Linked DNA regions of Geminicoccus roseus DSM 18922. The protein of the gene in region 1 interacts with the protein of each later gene in a pairwise test. Links are inferred from orthologs where the notes say so. Each region holds a gene or a part of one and is shown in the gene's direction. Other genes may lie near its edges.

Region 1 (11,421 bases):
TCGCGATCGAGCAACATCGGGAACGAAACCACGCTGATGGTCAGCACCAAGAGAGCGAACAGGAAGCCCACTCCGCAGCCCACCACGATCAGGCTCCAGCCGGCGCCGGTGGTGAATACGTCCTGAAGGAATGCGCTGAGGGAGACCGGTGCGCGCGGGCCGAGCGTGCCCTCATAGATCGCATAGGCGGTGCCGAGCCACAACGCGAAGATCAGAAACAGGATGATGCCGAGCACCAGGATGGCGCCGAAGGCCGGGGCGCGCAGCACCGCAAAGGCGTCCGACCAGTTGATCTCCCGGCCCTGCTCGCGCCGTCGGCTCATCTCATAAAGGCCTACCGCCGCCACGGGTCCAATCAGGGCGAAGCCCGATGCCAACGGGAACAGGATCGGCAACATGTCGTAGCCGAAGGCGAGCTGCGCCAGCACCAGGCCCGCCAGGGGATAGATCAGGCAGATGAAGATGACGTCGGTGCGATAGGCACCGAAATCCTCGATGCCCCTGTTCAGGACGTCGCGAAGATCGGCGAGGTCGATCCGGCGGACCGCCGGCAGCGGCGCATTGCGAGCCCGGTCGTCACCGTGCACGGCATGACCGGTACGGCCGATGGCGACGTTGACGTTCCGGAGCTGGTCGGAACTCCACTCGATCGGATTGCGGATGTGGTTGTCGGCGGCCATGGACTGTCCTCCACGCGCATGGGCGCGGCCGTGCCCGCCAGCCGGAGCGACCGCATCGGTCGCCTGGAGCGCGAGCTCCGCAACCCTTCACATTCCGCAGTATGCGCCAAATGGCGCTGGATGCGAGGTGAATGATCGCTTTGGAATGTCAGGCTAGCGCTGAACCAGCCAGGGAACGTCGATCGCCGGAAGAAGATGCTCAGTGGTTCCGCCGAACAGCCATTCGAGAACACCCTGGGCGCCAAAGCATCCAGACACGAACAGGCCCGGCTCCAGACTGGGCAGGATTGCCGCGATCTCCCCGGCAGCCTCCCCCTGCGCAGCCACCGCCTCGACCCGGACCTTGTGACCATGTGCAGCGACCAGGGTCGCAGCCGGCGCCGCCATGGCCTCGGCTGCGGCGACGCCGTAGCCGAAGGAAAGGATGATCACCTCGCGCTGACCGAACAGGCCCGACCATAGCCCCGTCTGCAGCACGCGCTGCGCCGACTCGCTGCCGTCATAGGCAACGACCACCGGCCCCGGGCCGATCGTGCTGTCGGCCACCAGCAGGACGGGCCGGACGATCCGGTGCAACACATCTTCGACGGGCAAAGCGAAGCCGGTGTCGATGTCGTCACGAGCCTTGGTCTGGGGACGGCCATGCGGGAGGACGACGAGATCCACCATCTCGCTGGCCGCCTGCAGGACATCAGCCGGGGCGCCCTGGTACTCGACGATCTCTGGGGCGATACCCGCCTGGCTCAGCCGGTCGGCAAGGCCGGAACGCTCTGCCTGCAGGCGCTCCTCAAGTCGCTGCGTCAGGACGGTGTCCCGATGCTCCGCCAGGCTCGCCCCGCCGATGCCGTGTGCCTCGCCTCCCCTGATGTCGCGGCGGTCAGGACACATCGCCACCCGCAGCCGAGCACCGAATTGTTCGGCCAGATCACAAGCGGAGAACAGTGCGGCCCCATCGGGCGTCACCGAATCAAGGGCGATCAGGATCGAGCGCAGCATCGCATTCACCTGCAGAGGAGGAGCGGCAAGGTCACCCGACCGAGGCGGTAAGGGGGGTGGTGCGTCTCAGGCGCAGACGCTGGCCACGTGGACCGGAGCGAGGTTCGCCCTCCGGCTCCTCGATCTCGGGCTCGGAAGGTTCCGGCTCGGCAACGGGCGGATTGCTCGGATTCTCGGCCGGCTCTTCGGCAGATGCAGCCTCCGGCTGGGCCGGATAGGGATAGCTGGGAGCAGGCTTCGCGGAAGAAAGCGCCAACGCCATTTCGCGCAGGCGTTCGGGCGCGACCGTCGGCTTCGCCGGACGTGGCTCGGCGACCTCCGCCTCCTCCATGTCGCGCTCGAGTTCCCGGGCATCGGCGATGGTCAGCTTCAACCGCGCGAACTGCTCGAGGAACTCTTCCCGCTCATGGGGCGGCATCCGCTCGACCTGGCGGTCCTCGACCAGCCACTGGGCCTGCTCCAGCACGTGGCGTGCGTGGCTCAGCTGGCCGGAAGGCCGGGTATTCCCTGCCAGGAACTGGGCAAGCGCCTTGGTGGTAGGCTGCAGCAGGCGCAGGAGTTCCCGCGCCGAACCCGGAATACGCTGACCCTGGCCACTGTGCTGGGCGCCCTTGCGGGGCTGCGAGTTGTTCTTGCCCCGCTTCTTCACATTGCGTCGGTAGGGAAACATATTCCTCTTCTGTTCGATGCCAGATCGCGGGGCGAAACTTGCAAGCCCGACCACGCAACTCTGGTTTAACAGCGGCACCGTCCTGATCCGGCCCGCAGGGTGGCAGTGGTTCGTCATCCGGTTGCACGGCGCCTGTCTGGTGGACAGTCCTGTCCGGCGACAGGGCGCCGGGTGCCGGATTTCCATGACCGGTTACTGATCTTGCCCGTGAATCGCCGTTGGTCCCGGGGTTCCCTGGCCTGCCGCATCTTCCTGCTCGTCGACATGCAGGAGGAGGCGCCGCACAGTTCGGCCCACTGAAATATGCATGATAGCTGGGAGGCGTTGCCACAATAATAGGGGCGACTGAGAGAGAATCAAGGAGTTCTCCATCGAAAACCGCTTGATCATCAGGCGGCCCCCTCAGCCTAGATGCGGCCACTCGATCGGCACTTGGGATCTTCGCGAGAAGCCGATGCGCGAGCGCGTTGCTCTGCTTAGGATGCCGCCTTCAGCACAGGAGGATCCGGGCAACAACCCTCGGATCCACGGTCCGGTCCGCGGCACCAGTCGCTCTCCCTGCCCCTCTTGTGCCCGGTCGGCCGTGGGATTCTCCGGTGTCCCTTCCGGTTGCAGCGGCCAGAGCCTGGGCAATCAGATCGCAGAACTCCTCATGATCAAGGATCCGGCCCGTCCAACCTGCTCCGCCAGTTCTCGACAAGCCCGGTGGCAAGCCGACGGCATGCGTGGCGGCGCCATCCTTCGGGAAGGTGTTCGAGCGCGGCCATCGCCTGTAGTTCCTCGATATTCATCCGGTCGACATAGAGGATGTGCCAGAGGCGATGGATCGTCCAGTCGGGGCTGCCTCGGTCGACCAGAACGAGTTCATCGCCGGGTTCGACAGGTCCTTCCTCCACCACACGATAGTACCACCCGGTGCGCCCGGTCGCCTGCACCTTTCTCGCCAGGCCCTGAACATCAAATCGCGCGTCCAGCTTCCAGCATGGCTGGCGACCCTGGCTGACCTCGACCAGCGCACGACCGATCCGGAAGCGGTCGCCGACAGCGACCTCGGCTTCCGTCAGTCCGATCGTCGAGAAATTCTCCCCGAAGGCTGGTGGTGCCGCCAGGAGAGCCGGCCGGTCCAGTTCCTCCCTCCAGAAGGCGTAGTGGTCGAAGGGATAGTGGTGGACAGCCTTGTCCGGCCCGCCATGGATGCGCCGATCACCCTGCACGTCGCCTTCCAGCCCCTCCGAGCCGAGCCAAATCGGGCCCTGGACCAACCGTTTGGCTATGCCACTGGGCGCCAGCCGCGGCCCCAGAGCCGTAAGCTGGCCCACGGCCAGGCCGTCGAGACTTATGTTGGCCAACGGACTACCCTTCGTGGGGGAAAACATGCTGCCGCTTCGCACCACTTGCCTCCGCTCAAGAGCGATGCCGCCGGTTCAGGAACGGGGCCAGGGTCAGTGCGGGACATGCCGGACGCAGGCCACCACGTGAGTCGCCAGAAACAAAGGGAGGCGTCGACCCAGCGGATAACGGCGGGATCTCCACCCATGCATGCCGAATGAGCTGTCACGGAGCGCTCGCTTGCTGCTCGGCGCGAGCCGCGAGCACGGCCGAAGAACAAGCCATCGGCCTGCCGCGACCTGCGGTTGGCCGTCAACCTGGACCGGCCTATGGCCGACAACCGGCGCCTCCGCAGCGGCAGCCCGACCGATCGGTTGAACGCGGCCCGACCACTGTCTCCCGGCCAAGAAGCGGGGAGACGCGCCTCCAGGGCAGGGAAACGGTCGGGGCGCGTCATCAGGGCCGGGGACGAACTGCCCGCTGGCGGAAGGGATCAGAACGGGATGTCGTCATCCAGGTCGCTCGGCGGGGCTGCCGGCCGGCTTCCTCCGCCCCCGCGCGCTGGCTGACGCTCGAAGCCGCCTCCACGGGCGGGAGGAGCGCCACGATCGTCCTCGCCATAGGCATCGTCAGGAGGACCGCTCATCCGGCCACCGCCGCCGCCGCCACCTTCGCCGCCGCCCAACAGCACCAACTCGCCCTTGAACCGGGACAGCACGATCTCGGTCGTATAGCGCTTCTGGCCGGACTGATCCTGCCAGTCACGGGTCTGCAACTGGCCCTCCACATAGACGCTGCGTCCCTTGGCGAGGTACTTTTCTGCGATGTCGGCCAGATTCTCGTTGAGGATCACGACCCGATGCCACTCGGTGCGCTCCTTGCGTTCGCCCGACTGCTTGTCGGACCAGCGCTCGGAGGTGGCGATGGAAAGATGCACGATCTTCTGATTGTTCTGGGTATAGCGGACCTCGGGGTCCCTCCCCAGATTACCCATCAGAATGACCTTGTTGACGCTGCCGGCCATGACCGTCCTCGGCTGTCGCCGCCCAGAAAGGCGGGCGGTGCGGATGAAGTGGCACCCATCTTAACGGCACTCGGGCGCTCCGACGAGGCGCCTGATCCAGGTGGAGGAACATGGCGTAGAGGACATGCGCGCGCGGCTTGTCGAAAGCTTCGCGCTGGTCCATCTATGCCCGGCGGTGTACGCGTTTCGTTCTCCTGCACGTTCCGTCGGCAACCTCCTCTGGCCGGGTACTTCATGGACGACATGATCCGCATTCGTGGTGCGCGCGAGCACAATCTGAAGTCGGTGGACGTCGACATCCCGCGCAATCAGCTGGTGGTCATCACCGGGCTGTCGGGCTCTGGCAAGTCCTCGCTCGCGTTCGACACGATCTATGCCGAAGGCCAGCGGCGCTATGTCGAATCGCTGTCGGCCTATGCCCGGCAGTTCCTGGAGATGATGCAGAAGCCGGACGTCGACCAGATCAGCGGTCTGTCGCCGGCCATCGCCATCGAGCAGAAGACCACCTCGAAGAACCCGCGCTCGACCGTCGCGACGGTCACCGAGATCTACGACTACCTTCGCCTGCTCTACGCCCGGGTCGGCGTGCCCTACTCGCCGGCTACGGGCCTGCCGATCGAGAGCCAGACCGTCCCGCAGATGGTCGACCGGGTGCTGGCCGTGCCCGAGGGGAGCCGTCTCTACCTGCTGGCGCCGATCGTTCGGGGCCGCAAGGGCGAGTACCGCAAGGAGCTGCTGGACCTGCAGCGCAAAGGGTTCCAGCGGGTCAAGATCAACGGCGAACTCTACGACATCGAGGACGCCCCGGCCCTCGACAAGAAGCTCAAGCACGACATCGAGGTGGTGGTCGACCGGATCGTGGTGGCTCCCGATCTCGGCCAGCGGCTAGCCGACAGCGTGGAGACGGCGGTCGAGCTTTCCGATGGCCTGCTGGTGGTGGAGGATGCCGACAACGGGGAGCGCCAGCTCCTGTCCGCCAAGTTCGCCTGCCCGGTCTCCGGCTTCACCATCGCCGAGATCGAGCCGCGACTGTTCTCGTTCAACAGCCCCCATGGGGCCTGCCCGGCCTGCGACGGCCTGGGCCGGACCATGTTCATGGATCCGGACCTCGTGGTGCCGAATCCTGACCTGTCGCTGGCGGAGGGCGCCATCGAGCCCTGGGCCGACAGCACGTCATCCTGGTATCCGCAGACCCTAGCGAGCCTGGCGAAGCATTACGGCTTCGACCTGACCACGCCGTGGAAAAAGCTTCCCGAGAAGGCGCGGGAGGTGGTGCTGAACGGTTCCGGCCGCGAAGCAGTCACCATGCGCTACGCCGACGGCTTGCGCGCCTACGAGACGAAGAAGCCGTTCGAGGGCGTGGTCCCGAACCTGCAGCGACGCTGGCGGGAAACGGACAGTGCCTGGATGCGTGACGAACTATCCGAATATCTGAGTGCCGCGCCATGCACGACCTGCAATGGCTGGCGCCTGAAGCCTGAGGCGCTCTCGGTCAAGATCGACGGCCATCACATCGGCCAGGTCACGGACAAGTCGGTGCAGGATGCCGACCGCTGGTTCGCGACGCTGGATGCCCGGCTGACCGCCCGCCAGGGAGAGATCGCGGTCCGGATCCTGAAGGAGATCCGCGACCGTCTGCGGTTTCTCAACGATGTCGGCCTTGGCTATCTCACCCTTGCCCGGGATTCCGGCACGCTCTCCGGCGGCGAAAGCCAGCGCATCCGGCTGGCCTCGCAGGTCGGCAGCGGGCTCACCGGAGTGCTCTATGTGCTGGACGAGCCGTCGATCGGCCTGCACCAGCGCGACAATGACCGTCTGCTCGCCAGCCTTGTCGGCCTGCGGGATCTCGGCAACACGGTGATCGTGGTCGAGCATGACGAGGATGCGATCCGGGCCGCCGATCATCTGATCGACATGGGTCCGGGTGCGGGCGTGAACGGTGGCATCGTGGTGTCTCAGGGCACCCCGGAGCATGTCATGCACGATCCGGCCAGCCTGACCGGCCAGTATCTTTCCGGCCGTCGCCAGATCCCGGTGCCTGCCAGCCGCCGCGCCATCGACGAGAAGCGCATGCTCAGGCTGGTGAATGCCCGCGCCAACAACCTGCGGGGAGCGACCGCGTCCTTCCCGCTCAGCAACTTCGTCTGCGTCACCGGGGTGTCGGGTTCGGGCAAGTCCAGCCTGGTGGTGGACACGCTCTACCCGGCACTGGCCCGCAAGCTGAATGGAGCCCGCAAGGCTCCGGCGGCGCATGACGACCTGATCGGCCTGGAGCATCTCGACAAGGTGGTCGAGATCGACCAGTCGCCGATCGGCCGCACGCCCCGCTCCAACCCGGCTACCTATACCGGAGCATTCGGCCCGATCCGCGACTGGTTCGCGGGCCTGCCGGAAGCGCGCGCCCGCGGTTACAAGCCCGGCCGGTTCAGCTTCAACGTCAAGGGCGGCCGCTGCGAGGCCTGCCAGGGCGATGGGGTCGTCAAGATCGAGATGCACTTCCTGCCGGACGTCTACGTCCAGTGCGACGTGTGCAAGGGCAAGCGGTTCGAGCGCTCGACGCTGGAGATTACCTACAAGGACAAATCGATCGCCGATGTCCTGGCGATGACGATCGAGGAAGCTACCCAGCTGTTCGAGGCGGTTCCGGCGATCCGCCACAAGCTGGAAACGCTGAAGAGGGTCGGCCTCGGCTACGTGGCCCTTGGCCAGTCGGCGACGACGCTGTCCGGAGGAGAGGCGCAGCGGGTCAAGCTCGCCAAGGAACTCGCCCGGCGCGCCACCGGCCGGACCATCTACATCCTGGACGAGCCGACCACCGGTCTGCATTTCGAGGATGTCCGCAAGCTCCTGGAAGTGCTGCACGCGCTGGTGGACACCGGCAACACGGTGGTGGTGATCGAGCACAACCTCGAGGTGATCAAGACGGCGGACTGGATCGTCGACCTGGGACCGGACGGCGGCACCGGCGGTGGCCAGATCGTGGCGGAGGGCCGTCCGGAGGCGGTGGCCGCCGATCCCGCCAGCCACACCGGCCGCTATCTGGCCCGGCTGCTGCCACCGGCGGCCGCGGCGAATGCGGACATCGATACTCCCCTGCCCGCCAGGAAGCGCCGCCGGGCCTCCTGATCTCAAGGCAGGTGCGCGATCCCGAGCGCCTTTAAGCTTTCGTCAACTTCCTGCGGCTAGCCTCTTGTCCCAAGCGATGCTGCTGTCAGGAGACCGACGTTCATGCCAGTCGACCGGAACCTGCGAATACTGGTGGTTCCTGCCGGTGCTGCGGGCCAGGAAGGCCTGGGCGTCCTGCAATGACGTTCGACACGGGCGCGGCGGCGCCCGGGATCGCCGACCTGCTGCTCGGTCGTGCCAGGAGCGGCATCGTTCGGGACGCGAGCAGGCCGATCATCGGTCTCTGGCTGACGGGCCTCGTCGTTCTCGGCGGACTGCTGGCCACTCCCCCACGGCCAGTGCTGGCTCAGACGGCGGCGGAGCGGGCGACCACCGTCAGCCTAGGCGAGAAGGCGCCGATCCGCTTCCGCTTCGCTGCCCGAGGCGGCACCGACCGGCTCCTGCTGGAAAGCAAGACGGCGTTCGGCATGGTCCGTTCGGGCGATGGCTCAGATCTTGTTCTCCGCTTCGACCGGCCTCTCCTGGGCGAAGCCGATCGGATCTCCATGGTGCTCGGCCGCTCGATCCTGTCGGCCACCGTCGAGGGAGACATCCTGCGCCTGAGGCTGCGACACCGCGTCCAGACTGAAATCAGGCGCGTCTCCCTGCATCAGGCGGTGGTCTCGTTCCGGGAAGCGGCACAGGCTCCCGACCCTCAGGCCGCAGCGACGATCACCGCTCCCCTTGCCCTGCCGGCACTCCTTGCCGAGGACCCGCTGGACAGTTCCCCTCTGCCATCGGGGGAACCATTCGCGCCGGCAGCAAGCCCGGCCGAGGCCGGGAGCTCTCCCTCGTCGTCAGGACAAACGGAGCCGCTGGAGCAACACCTGCTTTCCGCACCCGATCTGGACGAGCGTGCGCCACCACTACGTCCGGCCGTGCTCCGGATCGGGGCGACCAGGGCAACTCCGGACCATGTCGCGGTCGATTATGCCTGGGACCAGGTGGTGCCAGCGGCTGCTTTCCTTCGAGACCACCAGGTCTGGATGGTGTTCGCCGCGGCGACGGCCAAGCTGGCGGCTGATCCGTTTGCCTTGGCACGCAGCCTGGACGGCATGGTCCTGGACGCCGAGCGCCAGGTCGAACCCGACCGGCTGATCTTTCGGCTGGCCCTGGCCCCGGGCGTCCGTCCGGCCTTCGCTCCCGCACCAGGAGGCAACGCCACTTGGCGTCTTTCCCTGGAGCGGAGCGGGAACATTGAACCGGAGGAAGCCACGGCTGCCGTGCCCACGTCCCTCGGGCCAGACGGTACGCTGCATTTCAACTTGCCTGGCCCTGTCCTGGAAGTGGCCGACCGGCGGGCAGGAGACCGCCTCCTGGTGGTGCCGGCAGTACCGGACGCGGCGCAGCCCTTGGGAGCAGGCGGGTATCCAGAACTCGATTTGCTGCCGACGCTGGCGGGGCTGGTACTTCGTCCGCTACGTCCTGATGTCCTGGTGGATACGGCCGATGGCGCAGTGCGGGTACGGCGCAGCGCCCGTCAACCCATGGCAGTCGACGAGACCCAGCCTGGAAGTCGGGCAGCATCCCCCGCCGGCTTGGACTTCCGCAGCCTCGGGGGGGCCGCTGGCTTGGCCGAGCGACGACGGGCCGAGGCGGAACTCGCGCGGGCGCCCGCAGATCCTGCGGCGAGGTCCCGGCTGGTGCGCGTGCTTCTTGGGGCAGGTCTCGTGACCGAGGCGAAGGTTGCGCTTGATCAGGCCGGGGCTGCTGCTCCCACGCTCATCCCGCTTGCCGCCGCAGCTGCGGCACTGGCCGAGCCTCGTGATGTGTCGCCAGAGAGATTTACCGGACTGGCATCGGCCGACGCCGCCGAAGGAGCCTTGTGGCGTGCCTATCTTCACAGCCAGCGGGGCGCCTGGCCCCAGGCTGCGGCGGCCTTCGCCGCATCGGGAGATACACTATTTCACTATCCGCCGGCGCTGCGTCGAATCCTTGGCGAGGCGGTGGTCCGGGCGCTGACCCAATCCGGTGATGGCAACGCGGCACTTGCCATCATCGACCGCCTGATGCCGGCCGCCACCAACCCTGAGGAGCAGGCAGGCTGGAAGCTCCTGCAGGCCGAGGCCCTGGCCAAGGAGAATGCCCTTCCCGCTGCACGGCGACGTCTCGAGGAGGCAGCCAGTCTGGGTGACGATGCGACGGCCCTGCAGGCCGAGGGAGGAATGCTTGATCTGGCTCTGCTGGAGGGAAGCATCGATGCGGCTGGCGCCCAGGCCATCCTGACCGCCATGGCGCCTGCCTGGGAGGGCAGTCATGTCCAGCCCGACATGGAGCGGCGGCTTGCGCAGGTCGCCGCCGCCGCTGGCGACTGGGCCACCGCACTGGCGGCCGCCGACCGGGCTGCCGCGCTGCCGGCGCCGGCTGCTCCGGCCGACCCGGCGGAACCTGCAACACTGCTTGCTCAGGCTCTGGAGGCTTCCGACCTGAACATGTACGAGAGGCTGGACCTCCTGCAGGACCGTTCGCTCGACGAACTGCGGAGCCCGGACCTCATCGAGGGGCTGAAGGCGCTTGCCCGTAGCCTTGGCGAGCACGGCCATCTTGCAACTGCCCAGGCCCTGCGGGCGGCCCTGTCCTGGTTGCCCGAACTGGCTGCCGAGAGCCCCAGCACCCCCGCCGGACCTGCCGAAGACAGGAAGTCGACGCTCTCGCCCGCCACGCTGGAGCTGCTGCAGGTCCTGGAGACGGCCGATCTCGGCAGAGCCGACGATGTCGAGAGCATCCAGCGGGCGCTTTCCGCACTAGCGGAAGGCGGCTGAACAAGCTTCGCGGCAGGTCAGTGCGGCGCGGAGGGTTCAGCGGGGGCGCCCGAAACGCTCCAGGGACTGAGCAAGCTCGCGATGGGTCAGGGCGTAGGTGTCCAGCGGGATGTCCTGCACCGCTGCTTCCCAGGCCTGGCGGATAGCGCGGACGCCGGCGGCTGGACCGCCCGGATGCCCGACGATCCCGCCGCCGCCGAGATACATCAGGTCCACGGTGCGGCCGGTACGGGCGTAGGTCTCCGGTGCCTGGCCACCCCACTGGCCGGAGCAGACCACCGGGAGGGCTCGGTCGGCCGGCGTCAGAAGCGGGGTGCTGCAGGCCTGGAACGAGCGGACGAAGCTCTCGTCGGGCTCCCAGTACTTGGCCCCGATCCCGTTGACCTGGAACTGGTCGACACCCAGGAGGCGCCAGATCTTCTGGTAGACCCGGAACTCGAAGCCGAGCGCCGGATGGCGGGTCAGGATGTCCCAGCCATTGCGATGGGCATGCAGGACCAGCTGGCTGCGCTTGCGCAGGAACGCCATGCCGGCCGGGCCGATCGAGACGATGTTGACCACAGCGGCATTGCCACCGGCAGCAGCGATCAGGTCGTGGTGGCGCAGCATCCGGTCCGGATCGGCCGAGGACAGGCCGAACGCGTACATGACCTTCTTGCCGGTCTTCTGCTCATGATCGAGAATCACCGGCATGATTGCCTTCACCCGCTCCTCGACCGGCGAGTAGCTGGGATCCATCAGCTTCTCGTCGTCCTTGATGAAGTCCACGCCCGCCTCGACCAGTTCCTTGGCGAT
Region 2 (10,996 bases), 2.8 Mb from region 1 along the record:
CAGATCGAGCGGATCGACCTGGCCCTGCCGCTGGACGAGATGGTCGGCGCCCGCAGCCCCCGTCCGGGCTCCCGCTTCGTTCCGGTCGTGGTGCGCCCGGACGAGCCGCTGGCCTTCGACCTGCTCGGCACCCCGGTAAGCGTCGAACTGCGCTGAGGCATCGCAGAAACGTCAGGCCGGAGCTTCGGGCGGGGCGAAGTCACGGATGTCGATGTCCGACTGGCGCACCCCGGTGACGCCGTAGACCTGCAGGACCGATGGCGCCTGCGCGAAGACCTGGTCGCCGCGTACCGACACCATGGCCGCACCCAGGTCGATGACCGTCGACCAGGCCTGACAGCCCTGCTCCGACAGGCGCTCGATCTCGACAAAGGCATCGGCGTCGTCGAGCAGGCCGTTGCCGTTGCTGTCCAGAACGCCGAAATCGAGCGAGGAGGGGAACGGTTCGTCGCTGTAGTGGCTGACGTCGATCTCGTCCTCGCCCCGGACGAAGTCGACGATCCGGTCGATGCCGCTGGGGCCGGGCGGGTTGCCGATCTGGTCGTGGAGCACGATCCAGAAGCGATCCGCGCCCGAGCCGCCGATCATGCGGTCGTCGCCGTCATAGCCATGCAGGCTGTCGTCGCCGGCACCGCCGCTCAGCAGGTCGTTGCCCCCGGCCCAGCCCTGCAGGCCGTCGTTGCCGTCGCCGCCAAAGAGCCGGTCGTCGCCTTTCCCGCCGAACAGGAGGTCGTTGCCCTCTTCGCCATAGGCGGTGTTGGCGGCGCCGTCCTGCTCGTCGCCAGGGTCCGTCGCCATGCCCAGGTAGATCTCGTCGTTTCCCGGCCCGCCCCAGATGCGGTCCGGACCGAGCCCGCCCAGGATCACGTCGTCGCCGGCATCGCCCCGGAGCCGGTCCGCCCCGGCCCCGCCGAGCAGTTCGTCCTGGCCGTCGCCGCCAGAAACGCGGTCGTTGCCGTCGCCGCCGGAGAGCCGGTCGTCGCCGGCCTCGCCGAAAAGGCGGTCCTGGCCCGCCCCGCCATAGGCCCGGTCGTTGCCGGACCCGCCATGGATCAGGTCGTCGCCGGCAACACCGTCGATCCAGTCGTTGCCGCTGCCGCCCCAAAGCTGATCATGGCCGGCGCCGCCATAGAGCCGGTCATTGCCCGCATCGCCCCGGATCCGGTCGTTGCCGGCCTCGCCATGCAGGCGGTCATGGCCTTGCCTGCCGGTGATGAGGTCGTTGCCGCCCCGTCCGTAGATGATGTCGGCGGCTGCCGTGCCGGTCAGGATGTCCGACCGGGCCGTGCCCATCATGGTCGCCATCTGCGTTGCTCCTGGCGGCGGCGCCGATGGGCTCCGCCGCCGTGGTCGAGCCAGTGTCAGGGGGTGCTGAAGAACAGGAAGTCGCTGCTCTGCAGGCCGGTGACGCCGAACACTTGCAGGGTCGCCGGCCCCCAGGGAAACGGATCGTCCGGCTGGATCGACTGGAGCATGGCCTCCAGGTCGATCACGGTGGAACTGGCGGTGACGCCCTGGTCGGTCAGGTCCTGGATGCGGACAAAGGCGTCGGCTGCGTCCAGCACGCCGTTGCCGCTGGTGTCGAGGTCGCCGAAGTCCAGGTCGTAGCGGTACTCGCTCTCGGTGCCGTGCTCGACCCAGATGTGATCTTCGCCCTTGGTGAAGTCGACGATCCGGTCGCTGCCCGGGCCGCCGACGATCGCCAGTTCCTCCCCGGCATTCCAGAACTGGTTCATGAACCGGTCCTGGCCCGCCCCTCCGATCAGCCGGTCGTTGCCGGTATAGCCGTTCAGCGAATCGTTGCCGGCACCGCCGTCCAGCAGATCCTGGCCGCCGACGCCGCCGCTCAGCGTGTCGTCGCCATCGCCGCCATGGATCCGGTCGTTGCCCCGGCCGCCCTGGATGAAGTCGTCGCCCGCGTCGCCGAACCCGGTGTTGCTGCTGGTGTCCTGGTCGTTCTGCGGGATCGGGGAACTGCCGAGGGTGATGAAATCGCGCCCGGCCCCGCCACGGACCACGTCGCTGCCAAGGCCGCTCGCGAGCGAGTCCATGCCATCGCCGCCCTCGATCCGGTCGGCGCCGGCGCGGCCCTCGATCCGGTCGTCCCCGGCACCGCCGAGCAACCGGTCGGCGCCGTCGGCGCCGAAGATCCGGTCATGGCCGGCGCCGCCATCGGCGAAGTTGGCGGCCCGGTCGCCATCAGGCTCCGGCTCGTCCAGGCCACCCAGCAGGCCGACCAGGAGACCATCGTCGCCGTCGCCGCCGAGCAGCGTGTCCTCGCCCAGCCGGCCGGTCAGGATGTCGTTGCCCTCGCCGCCGCGGACGATGTCGTCGCCCGAGCCGCCGGACAGGTAGTCGTTGCCGCCGCCGCCCAGGACGATGTCGTGGCCGTCCCCGCCATAGGCGCGGTCGTCGCCATCGCCTCCGTCGACCAGGTCGTTGCCAGCGCCGCCGTCCAGCCAGTCCCGGCCGATCCCGCCAAAGAGCAAGTCGTGGCCCGACCCGCCATGCAGGCGGTCGTTGCCGGTCTCCCCCCAGATCCGGTCGTTGCCTGCCTCGCCATGGAGGCGGTCGTTGCCCTGCCTGCCGAAAATCCGATCCGCGCCAGCACGGCCATAGATCGTGTCGGCACCGTTGGTGCCGATCAACGTCTCGGGCCGGGGCGTGCCGATGATGGTAGCCATCGACGTGCATCCTGCCGTTGATGTGAGGAGGCGTAACAAAATATTATTGCGCATAATTAATTTTTGGAGGCAAGTATCTTCATCTTGTGGCGGCGTGTCTCATCCTGCCCTGTGCAGGGACGCCACACCGATCCCCTCCTGTTCTCTCGCCGCCGCGCCCCCATCATCTGGGATCAGGCTATTGCGGCATCGGCAGCCCTAAGACCTATGCCCGGATGACCAAGATCCTGAAGCGGGGCCGGAAGATCGACCGGGCCAAGCTTTTGCGCGCGTTTGTCGAGCTGCAGTACAAGCGCAACCACATGGAGCTGGCGCGCGGCAAGTTCCGCGCCAAGGGCGACGTGATCCAGTCTTCCCGGCGCACATGGCGGACAAGGCCTGGCGGCTCGACCCGCTCGGCACCCCGGTGAGCGTGGAGCTGCGCTGATGAAGGCTTCGTGAAGGCTGGTTAGCCGAAGGAGGATATCCGCCGCAGGCTCGCGCCGCCATGCTATGCTTCCTCGGTGTTACCGGGGGACGAAGCATGGACGTCGCGGGAAGGCAAAGGGCGATCTGGTTCTATGCGGGTCTCGGCACCGTCACCGCGGCGACTTTGATGCTGCAGATCGTCGAGACCCGGATCATTTCGGTCCTCTCCTGGTATCATCTGGCTTTCTTCGTCATCAGCATCGCCATGTTCGGCCTGACGGTCGGGGCGGTCTACGTCTACTTGCGGCCGGACCGGTCCACGCCGGACCGGCTGTTCTTCCAGCTCACGGCCGCCACGCTCGCGTTCGCCGTGTCGACGGTGCTTGCCGGGATCGCCCAGCTCACCCTCGCGACCGGCGGCACCGCCTCGCTCACCGCCTTGTTCGCCTGGACGGAGTTCTCCATCTGCCTGGCGATCCCGTTCTTCTTCTCCGGCGTCGTCGTGAGCCTGGCGCTCACCCGCAGCCCCTACCCGATCGGCACGGTCTACGGCGTCGATCTGGTCGGCGCGGCGTTCGGCTGCATCGGCGTGTTGGCGCTGCTCAATGCCACCAGCGGCCCGGCCGCGCTTTTGTGGCTGGGCGCCCTTCTGGGGGTGGCTGCCTTCTGCTTCGCCCGGGCCGCCCCCGTCCCTGCCGCGGCCGGGCGCACGCTCGGAGCGGCCCTGTTCCGCTACCGGCTCCCCATCTGCGTCGCGCTGTTGGCGCTGGCGGCACTCAACGAGCTGACCCCCTACGGGGTCCGCATGATCGTCACCAAGAACCGGTTCGAGGCGACCCGCCTGCTCGACTACGACCAGTGGAACTCGTTCTCGCGGATCACCGTCACCCAGAGCGAGGCGAAGCCCGCCGGCCTGTGGGGGCGCTCGCCGCACACGCCCGACATGCAGGTCGACCAGCGCACGTTGACGATCGACGGTGCCGCCGGCACCAGCATGTACCGCTATGGCGACATCGAGGACCTGCCCTTCCTGCGCTACGACGTCACCAACATCGCCTACGCGATCCCGGGCCTGGAAACCGGCGCGGTGATCGGGGTGGGTGGCGGGCGCGACGTCATCTCCGCCAAGCTGTTGGGCCTCGACGAGGTGACCGGGGTCGAGATCAACCCGATCTTCGTCGACCTCCTGACCGACCGGTTCGCCGACTATTCGCCGCTGGCGCGCGAGCCCGGTGTCGAACTCGTCGTGGACGAGGCGCGCAGCTGGATGGCGCGCGCCGGCCGGTCCTTCGACATCATCCAGATGAGCCTGATCGACACCTGGGCCGCGACCGGCGCCGGCGCCTTCACCCTGTCCGAGAACGGCCTCTACACGACGGAGGCGTGGCGGATCTTCCTTGATCGGCTCCGGCACGACGGCGTGTTCACGGTGAGCCGCTGGTACGCGCCGGGCGACATCAACGAGACCGGCCGCATGGTCAGTTTGGCGGTGGCGACGCTGCTCTCGGCCGGGGCCGAGAACCCGCGCGACCACATCTTCCTGGCCTCGGCGAACCATGTCGCCACGATCGTCATGGCGCGCGCGCCGCTCACGGCCACGGCGCTCGGGGCATTGCGCGGGGCCACCGACCGGCTCGGCTTCAACATCCTCCTCGATCCCGACCGGCCGGGGGCGAGCGAGACCCTGGAGGCGATCGTCTCGGCCCGCACCCCTGCGGCGCTGGCGGCGGTCACCGGCGGCACGATGCTGGACCTGAGTCCGTCCACCGACAGCCGGCCGTTCTTCTTCAACCAGCTCCGCTTCAGCCGGCTGCTGGACTTCGACGTGTTCACCCAGTTCGACAACCCGGGCGTGTTCGGCGGCAACCTGACCGCCACGATCACGCTGGTGATGCTGGTGCTGATCTCGGTCGTGTTCGTGGTCCTGACGATCGTCGTCCCGCTGCGCCCGACGGTGCGCAGGGCCGGCTGGATGCTGGCGGCCGGCGGTACCGCCTACTTCGTGCTGATCGGCACCGGGTTCATGATGGCCGAGATAGCGCTCCTGCAGCGCATGGGCGTGTTTCTCGGCCATCCGGTCTATGCCTTGAGCGTGGTTCTGTTCAGCCTGATCCTTTCCACGGGCATCGGCAGCTTCGTCTCGGAGCGCCTGCTGCTCGACACGCGCCGCCGGCTGGTCCTGTGGGCGCTGGCCAGCGCCGCCTACCTGTTCTGCCTGCCGCTCTGGCTGCCGCCCGTCCTCCTGGCCCTGGAAAGCGCCGGGCTGCTCGTCCGCGCCGGCCTGTGCGTGCTGGTGCTGGCGCCGGCCGGCATCTTGATGGGCTTCGGCTTTCCTACCGGCATGCGGCTGGTCTCGGCGATCGACCCGCGGCCGACCCCCTGGTTCTGGGGCGTGAACGGCGCTGCCGGCGTGTTGGCCGCCGGCATCGCGGTGCTGCTCAGCATCGCGTTCGGGATCGACACGACGCTGCGGGTGGGCGCGCTCTGCTATCTGCTGCTGCTCCTGCCGGCCACCGCGCTCGCGGGACATGGCAGGGCGGTGGCAGGGCCGGCTCGCCCGTTGCAGGCCGCCACCGCGACGTGACGCAGCGGCGTTCGCCTCTTGTTCTCCTGGGCCACCGACCCCACCATGTCGCTGAACCGATTCGGCAACGGCGACGGGTGAAGCATGAACGTGACCGACGGCCTGGCCAGCCTTGACCTGCTCAAGGCGGTGGCGGAGAGCCCGGAGCTGATCCAGCGGCCCGAGGCGGGCCAGTCGCTCCGGCTGGCCTCGGACTACCAGCCGGCCGGCGACCAGCCGCAGGCGATCGCCGAGATCACGCAAGCGCTGTTGCGCGGCGAGCGCGACCAGGTGCTGCTGGGCGTCACCGGCTCGGGCAAGACGTTCACCATGGCGAACGTGATCAAGAACCTGCAGCGGCCGACCCTGATCCTGGCGCCCAACAAGATCCTGGCGGCGCAGCTCTACGGCGAGATGAAGAGCTTCTTCCCGGAGAACTCGGTCGAGTACTTCGTGTCGTACTACGACTACTACCAGCCGGAAGCCTACGTCGCCCGGACCGACACCTATATCGAGAAGACCTCGGCCATCAACGAGCAGATCGACCGGATGCGCCACTCGGCGACCCGGGCGCTGTTCGAGCGCGACGACGTGATCATCGTGGCCTCGGTGAGCTGCATCTACGGCATCGGCAGCCCGGAAACCTATGCCCGGATGACCATGACCCTGAAGCGGGGCCAGAAGGTCGACCGGGCCAAGCTGCTGCGCGCCTTCGTCGAGCTGCAGTACAAGCGCAACGACATGGAGCTGGCCCGCGGCAACTTCCGCGCCAAGGGCGACGTGATCGAGATCTTCCCGGCGCACATGGAGGACAAGGCCTGGCGCATTGATCTCTTCGGCGACACGGTCGATGCGCTGGTGGAGATCGACCCGCTCACCGGCAAGCGGCTGGAGAAGCTCGACCAGATCCGCCTCTACCCCAACAGCCACTACGTGACGCCCAAGCCGACCCTGCAGGCCGCGGTGGAGGGCATCAAGAAGGAGCTGGACGAGACGCTGGAGCACTACCGGTCCACCGGCAAGCTCCTGGAGGCCGAGCGGATCGAGCAGCGCACCACCGCCGACCTGGAGATGATCCTGACCACCGGGTCGTGCTCCGGGATCGAGAACTACTCGCGCTACCTCACCGGACGGGCGCCCGGCGAGCCGCCGCCGACCCTGTTCGAGTACCTGCCGGACAACGCCCTGCTGATCGTCGACGAGAGCCATGTCACGGTCCCGCAGGTGGGCGGGATGTACAAGGGCGACTTCGCCCGCAAGTCGATCCTGTCCGAGTTCGGCTTCCGCCTGCCGTCCTGCAAGGACAACCGCCCGCTCAAGTTCGAGGAGTGGGACGCGATGCGGCCGCAGACGATCTTCGTCTCCGCCACGCCCGGCGACTGGGAGCTGGCGCGCACCGGCGGCGTGTTCTCCGAGCAGGTGATCCGCCCGACCGGGCTGATCGACCCGGTGTGCGAGGTCCGCCCGGTGGAGAACCAGGTCGACGACCTGATGCACGAGATCCGCCTGGCCAAGGAGAAGGGCCTGCGCACCCTGGCCACCACGCTGACCAAGCGGATGGCCGAGGATTTGTCGGAGTACCTGCACGAGCAGGGCATCCTGGTCCGCTACATGCATTCCGACATCGACACGCTGGAGCGCATCGAGATCATCCGCGACCTGCGCCTGGGCAAGTTCGACGTGCTGGTCGGCATCAACCTTTTGCGCGAGGGCCTGGACATTCCCGAATGCGGGCTGGTCGCGATCCTGGATGCCGACAAGGAAGGCTACCTGCGCTCGGAGACCTCGCTGGTGCAGACGATCGGCCGGGCGGCGCGCAACGTGGACGGTAAGGTCGTGCTCTACGCCGACAAGCGCACCCGCTCGATCGAGGCGGCCCTGTCGGAAACCGAGCGGCGGCGCACCAAGCAGCTCGCCCACAACGAGGCGCACGGCATCACTCCGCAGACGATCAAGCGGCACATCGCCAACATCCTCCAGGACGTGGCGGAGCGCGACTATGTGACGGTCAACCTGGTGGAGGACCAGCCCACCATCCTGACCGGCATGGAGCTGCAGCGCCATATTGGCGAGCTGGAGAACAGGATGCGCAAGGCCGCGGGCAACCTGGAGTTCGAGGAGGCCGCCCGGCTGCGCGACGAGATCAAGCGGCTGGAGGACGGCGAGCTCGGCATGCCGACCCGGGCGGTGGCGCAGGCCAACGCCCATGCCTGGAAGCCCACCAGCAAGTCGCGGGCGGAGAAGGCGCGCGACGCCAAGGCCAGGGCGCGCGGCCGCAAGCGGCAGGGGGCGTGAGCGCCCGCTGCCTCGTCCAGCGCAGGATGGGGACCGGGCGGTCCGGCGCGACGCGGCACCTTGCGCCCGAAGAACCCTGGGCCCGGGCTCGGCGGCTGTCAGACTATCGCTGCAATAGCACGAGGCGTTGTCAGTAGATTTCCCGGATCCTTCGCAAGCTGGCTGGCCGCGATGCGGTCATCTTGATGGCAGGTTTCCTGCGGCGGCCGGCTATGGCGGTGCTTTCGGAAGATGCCGCTTCAAAATATACAATACTCGATAGGCCAGATTTCTAAATTTGCAATGATTAGACTGTTCTGGCCAGAATAATGCTCAGTTTGAAGGTCAGGTTACTTCCGTCGGCAAAGATCCTTGTGGCGGGTTCCTGAACTGACTAGAATCCAGTCGGGGCAATGTTCTTCTGCCCTGCTGGACCCGCGGTGACCCGGGTTCCCTGTCCACCGCCCGGCAGCGGCGGACCGATCGGCCGCGATGATCGGCTGCACGGGCGTGGGACAGGCATTTCGGTCATCGGCATGCTTGGCTGTGACGGAGATGGCCGTCGTGACGGAACGTGGTTGATGCGGGCAGTGCCGGGCGCCGCTGGCGCGGCACGGGCGCCGGCCTGCTGATCCTGCTCGCGCAGCCCTTGGGCGCAGAAGCCGTCGCCCAGGACCTCACGGTCCGCGTGCAAGACGGCCAGAGCCTGCGGGACATCGCCGAGGCGGAGCTGGGCGATCCCGACCTGTGGACGGAGATCCTGCGCGCCAACGGCCTCGCCTCGCCCGCGGAGGTGCGCCCGGGCATGGAACTGGCCATTCCGAAGGGTGAGATCGCGGCCGCCGACCGGGCTTTGGGCCGGGCGCTGGCCGCGATCCAGCAGGCCACCGAGCAGGGTGCCCGCCTGTTCGCACGCGCGCAGATCGAGCAGGGCATCGCCCGCTATGACGAGGGCGTCGCCCGGCGCAAGGCAGGGGAATGGGCTGGCGCCGCCGCGGCCGCGGACGAGGCGCGAGAGGCCGCCGCCCTGGCGCTGCAGCTCGCCGCCGCCAGCCGGGATGCCGCCGCCGAGGCGCGGCTGACCGACCGCGAGGGTTCCGTCGAGGGCCGCACCCCGCAGGAACTGGTGTGGTCGGATCGGGAGCGCGATGCGGTCCTGATCGAGGAGGAGAAGCTGCGGACCCTGTCGCGCTCCTCGGCCCAGATCACGTTCCGCGACGAGAGCAGGCTGCGCCTCAATGCGAACTCGCAGGCGGTGATCCGGCGGATGCGCACCGACCCGCTGAGCCGCAGCGAGGAAGCCAAGGTGAGCCTGGTGGAAGGCGATTTCTACGCCCTGCTCAGCGGCAAGACCGAGCGCAAGACGTTCGAGCTGGAGGTGCCGGAGGTCGAGACGCAGGTCGAATCGCGCAGCTTCTGGGTCCGCCACGACGGCAGCGGCTCCAAGTTCACCAACTACGACGACGGCGTCCTGCGGGTCGCCGCGCGCGGCGCCGAGGTCGCCCTGGGCCGCAACGAGGCAGCGCTGGTGCGCACCGGGCAGCAGCCCGGCGACAAGGTCGACATCCATGGCCCGCCGGTCCTGAGCGGGCCGCCGGACAATGGCGAGACGGTCACCGCCGCCGTGGAGCTGCGCTGGCAGCCGGTGGAGGAGGCGGTGGGCTATTGGCTGGAACTGGCCCTCGACCAGGCGTTCCAGCGGATGGAGCTCAGCCGCTGGGGACTCCGGGATACCGGTTTCGCCACGGACGAACTGGAGATCGGCACCTACTACTGGCGCATCGCCGCCCTGGACAAGTTCGGCCTGCCGGGGGAGCGCAGCCCGGTCTGGCGCTTCCATGTCCGCATCGACCAGACGCCGCCATTCCTGAGCATCGCGACGCCGCCGGAGGATGCGGTCGTCACGGGCTCCCCGGTCGCCGTGACGGGCCAGACGGAGCCCGGGGCGCTGCTGCGCCTCGACGGCCAGCCGGTGCCGGTCGACGATGAGGGCCGCTTTCGCGCCGATCTCCAGCCGGGACCCGCGGGCGAATTCCTGCTCGAGGCGACCGACCCGGCCGGCAACGTCACCCGCCGCCGCCGCGCCTACCGCCATGTGCCGGACGAGGCGGCGGTGCTGCGCTTCGACGAGGCCATTCCGCGCCAGGCGCCCAGGCACTTCGTCACCCGGCGCGACGTGATCTCGCTGTCGGGCACCACCCATGCCGGAGCCCGGCTCCTGGTGCAGACGGCCGGGCAGCCGCTGCGCGAGGCGGCCTATGCTGGCGAGGACGGACGCTTCACCCTGAACGTCCCCGCCATGGGCGGCACGACCGACTACACCATCGAGGTGGTGCAGCGCTCCGGGTCGCGCAGCCGCGAGAACTTCAGCGTCAGCGTCGACCGCGATCCGCCCGACCTCGGCCTCGACCTGCCGCCGCCAGCGATCACCTCGGTGGAATGGCTGCCCGTGCGCGGCCAGGCGACCGGCGCGGCCAGCCTCACCCTGAACGGCGACCCGGTGCGGCTGATCGGCGACCAGTTCGACCGGACGGCGACCCTCGTCGCCGGGCCGAACATGTTCAGGCTGGAGGCGGTGGATCGGGTCGGCAACGCCCGGGTGGAAAGCTTCGTGGTCCATCTCGACCAGCAGCCGCCGGAACTGATCGGCCACCGGGTGACGCCCGAGCAGGTGCAAGCGGGCGGCCCGGTCCGCGTGGAGGTCGAGGCCAGGGACGCCGCGGGCCTGCGGCAGGCCGCGCCGTTCAGGCTGCGGGTGGGCGGCACCGACTACGGGGACTTCCTCGAACTCAGCGGCGATGCCGGGCGCTATGGCGCCACCGTGCTGCTGCCGCCGGAGGCGGCCGGAGCGGTGAGCCTGCGGGAAGTGGAGATCGAGGACTACGCCGGCAACAAGGCGCGCTTCGCGTTCGGCCGCTAGGTCGTGGGGGGAAGGGACATGGGTCAGGGTGCCTGGCGGACGCGGATGCGGCCGGTCATGCTTGCTCCGCTGGTCATGGGCGGCTTCGCCAGCGCCCCGGCGGCAGCCGAGCCGCTCTCGGTGATCTACGGCCCGGCCGCCGCCACC

Evidence for each region.
Region 2: the proteins of uvrA (region 1) and uvrB interact in binary tests that used the Escherichia coli proteins (3 or more experiments, as listed by UniProt). The link is inferred for Geminicoccus roseus DSM 18922 from one-to-one orthologs.

What each region holds. Positions count from the first base shown.
Region 1 is NZ_KE386572.1:4,777,434-4,788,854, forward strand. Bases 4,612-8,025 are described here. They hold uvrA (excinuclease ABC subunit UvrA), read left to right. Parts: upstream 4,612-4,933; coding sequence 4,934-7,825; downstream 7,826-8,025. Other genes in these bases: ssb (single-stranded DNA-binding protein), read right to left, coding at 4,612-4,699. Outside these bases: GEMRO_RS31445 (DUF2189 domain-containing protein), read right to left, coding at 1-680; GEMRO_RS34450 (universal stress protein), read right to left, coding at 834-1,676; GEMRO_RS0123605 (hypothetical protein), read right to left, coding at 1,708-2,346; GEMRO_RS0123610 (MOSC domain-containing protein), read right to left, coding at 3,003-3,722; more of ssb, read right to left, coding at 4,169-4,611; GEMRO_RS34455 (hypothetical protein), read left to right, coding at 8,293-10,626; 3-oxo-isoapionate-4-phosphate decarboxylase OiaX, read right to left, coding at 10,663-11,421. UniProt on the Escherichia coli protein: The UvrABC repair system catalyzes the recognition and processing of DNA lesions. UvrA is an ATPase and a DNA-binding protein. A damage recognition complex composed of 2 UvrA and 2 UvrB subunits scans DNA for abnormalities.
Region 2 is NZ_KE386572.1:1,987,699-1,998,694, forward strand. The notes cover bases 5,367-8,355. They hold uvrB (excinuclease ABC subunit UvrB), read left to right. Parts: upstream 5,367-5,760; coding sequence 5,761-7,950; downstream 7,951-8,355. Other genes in these bases: GEMRO_RS0110490 (spermidine synthase family protein), read left to right, coding at 5,367-5,676. Also shown: GEMRO_RS0110470 (PilZ domain-containing protein), read left to right, coding at 1-156; GEMRO_RS28970 (calcium-binding protein), read right to left, coding at 172-1,305; GEMRO_RS28975 (calcium-binding protein), read right to left, coding at 1,362-2,684; GEMRO_RS0110485 (hypothetical protein), read left to right, coding at 2,900-3,094; more of GEMRO_RS0110490, read left to right, coding at 3,208-5,366; GEMRO_RS0110500 (FecR domain-containing protein), read left to right, coding at 8,504-10,849; GEMRO_RS32600 (PKD domain-containing protein), read left to right, coding at 10,907-10,996. UniProt on the Escherichia coli protein: The UvrABC repair system catalyzes the recognition and processing of DNA lesions. A damage recognition complex composed of 2 UvrA and 2 UvrB subunits scans DNA for abnormalities.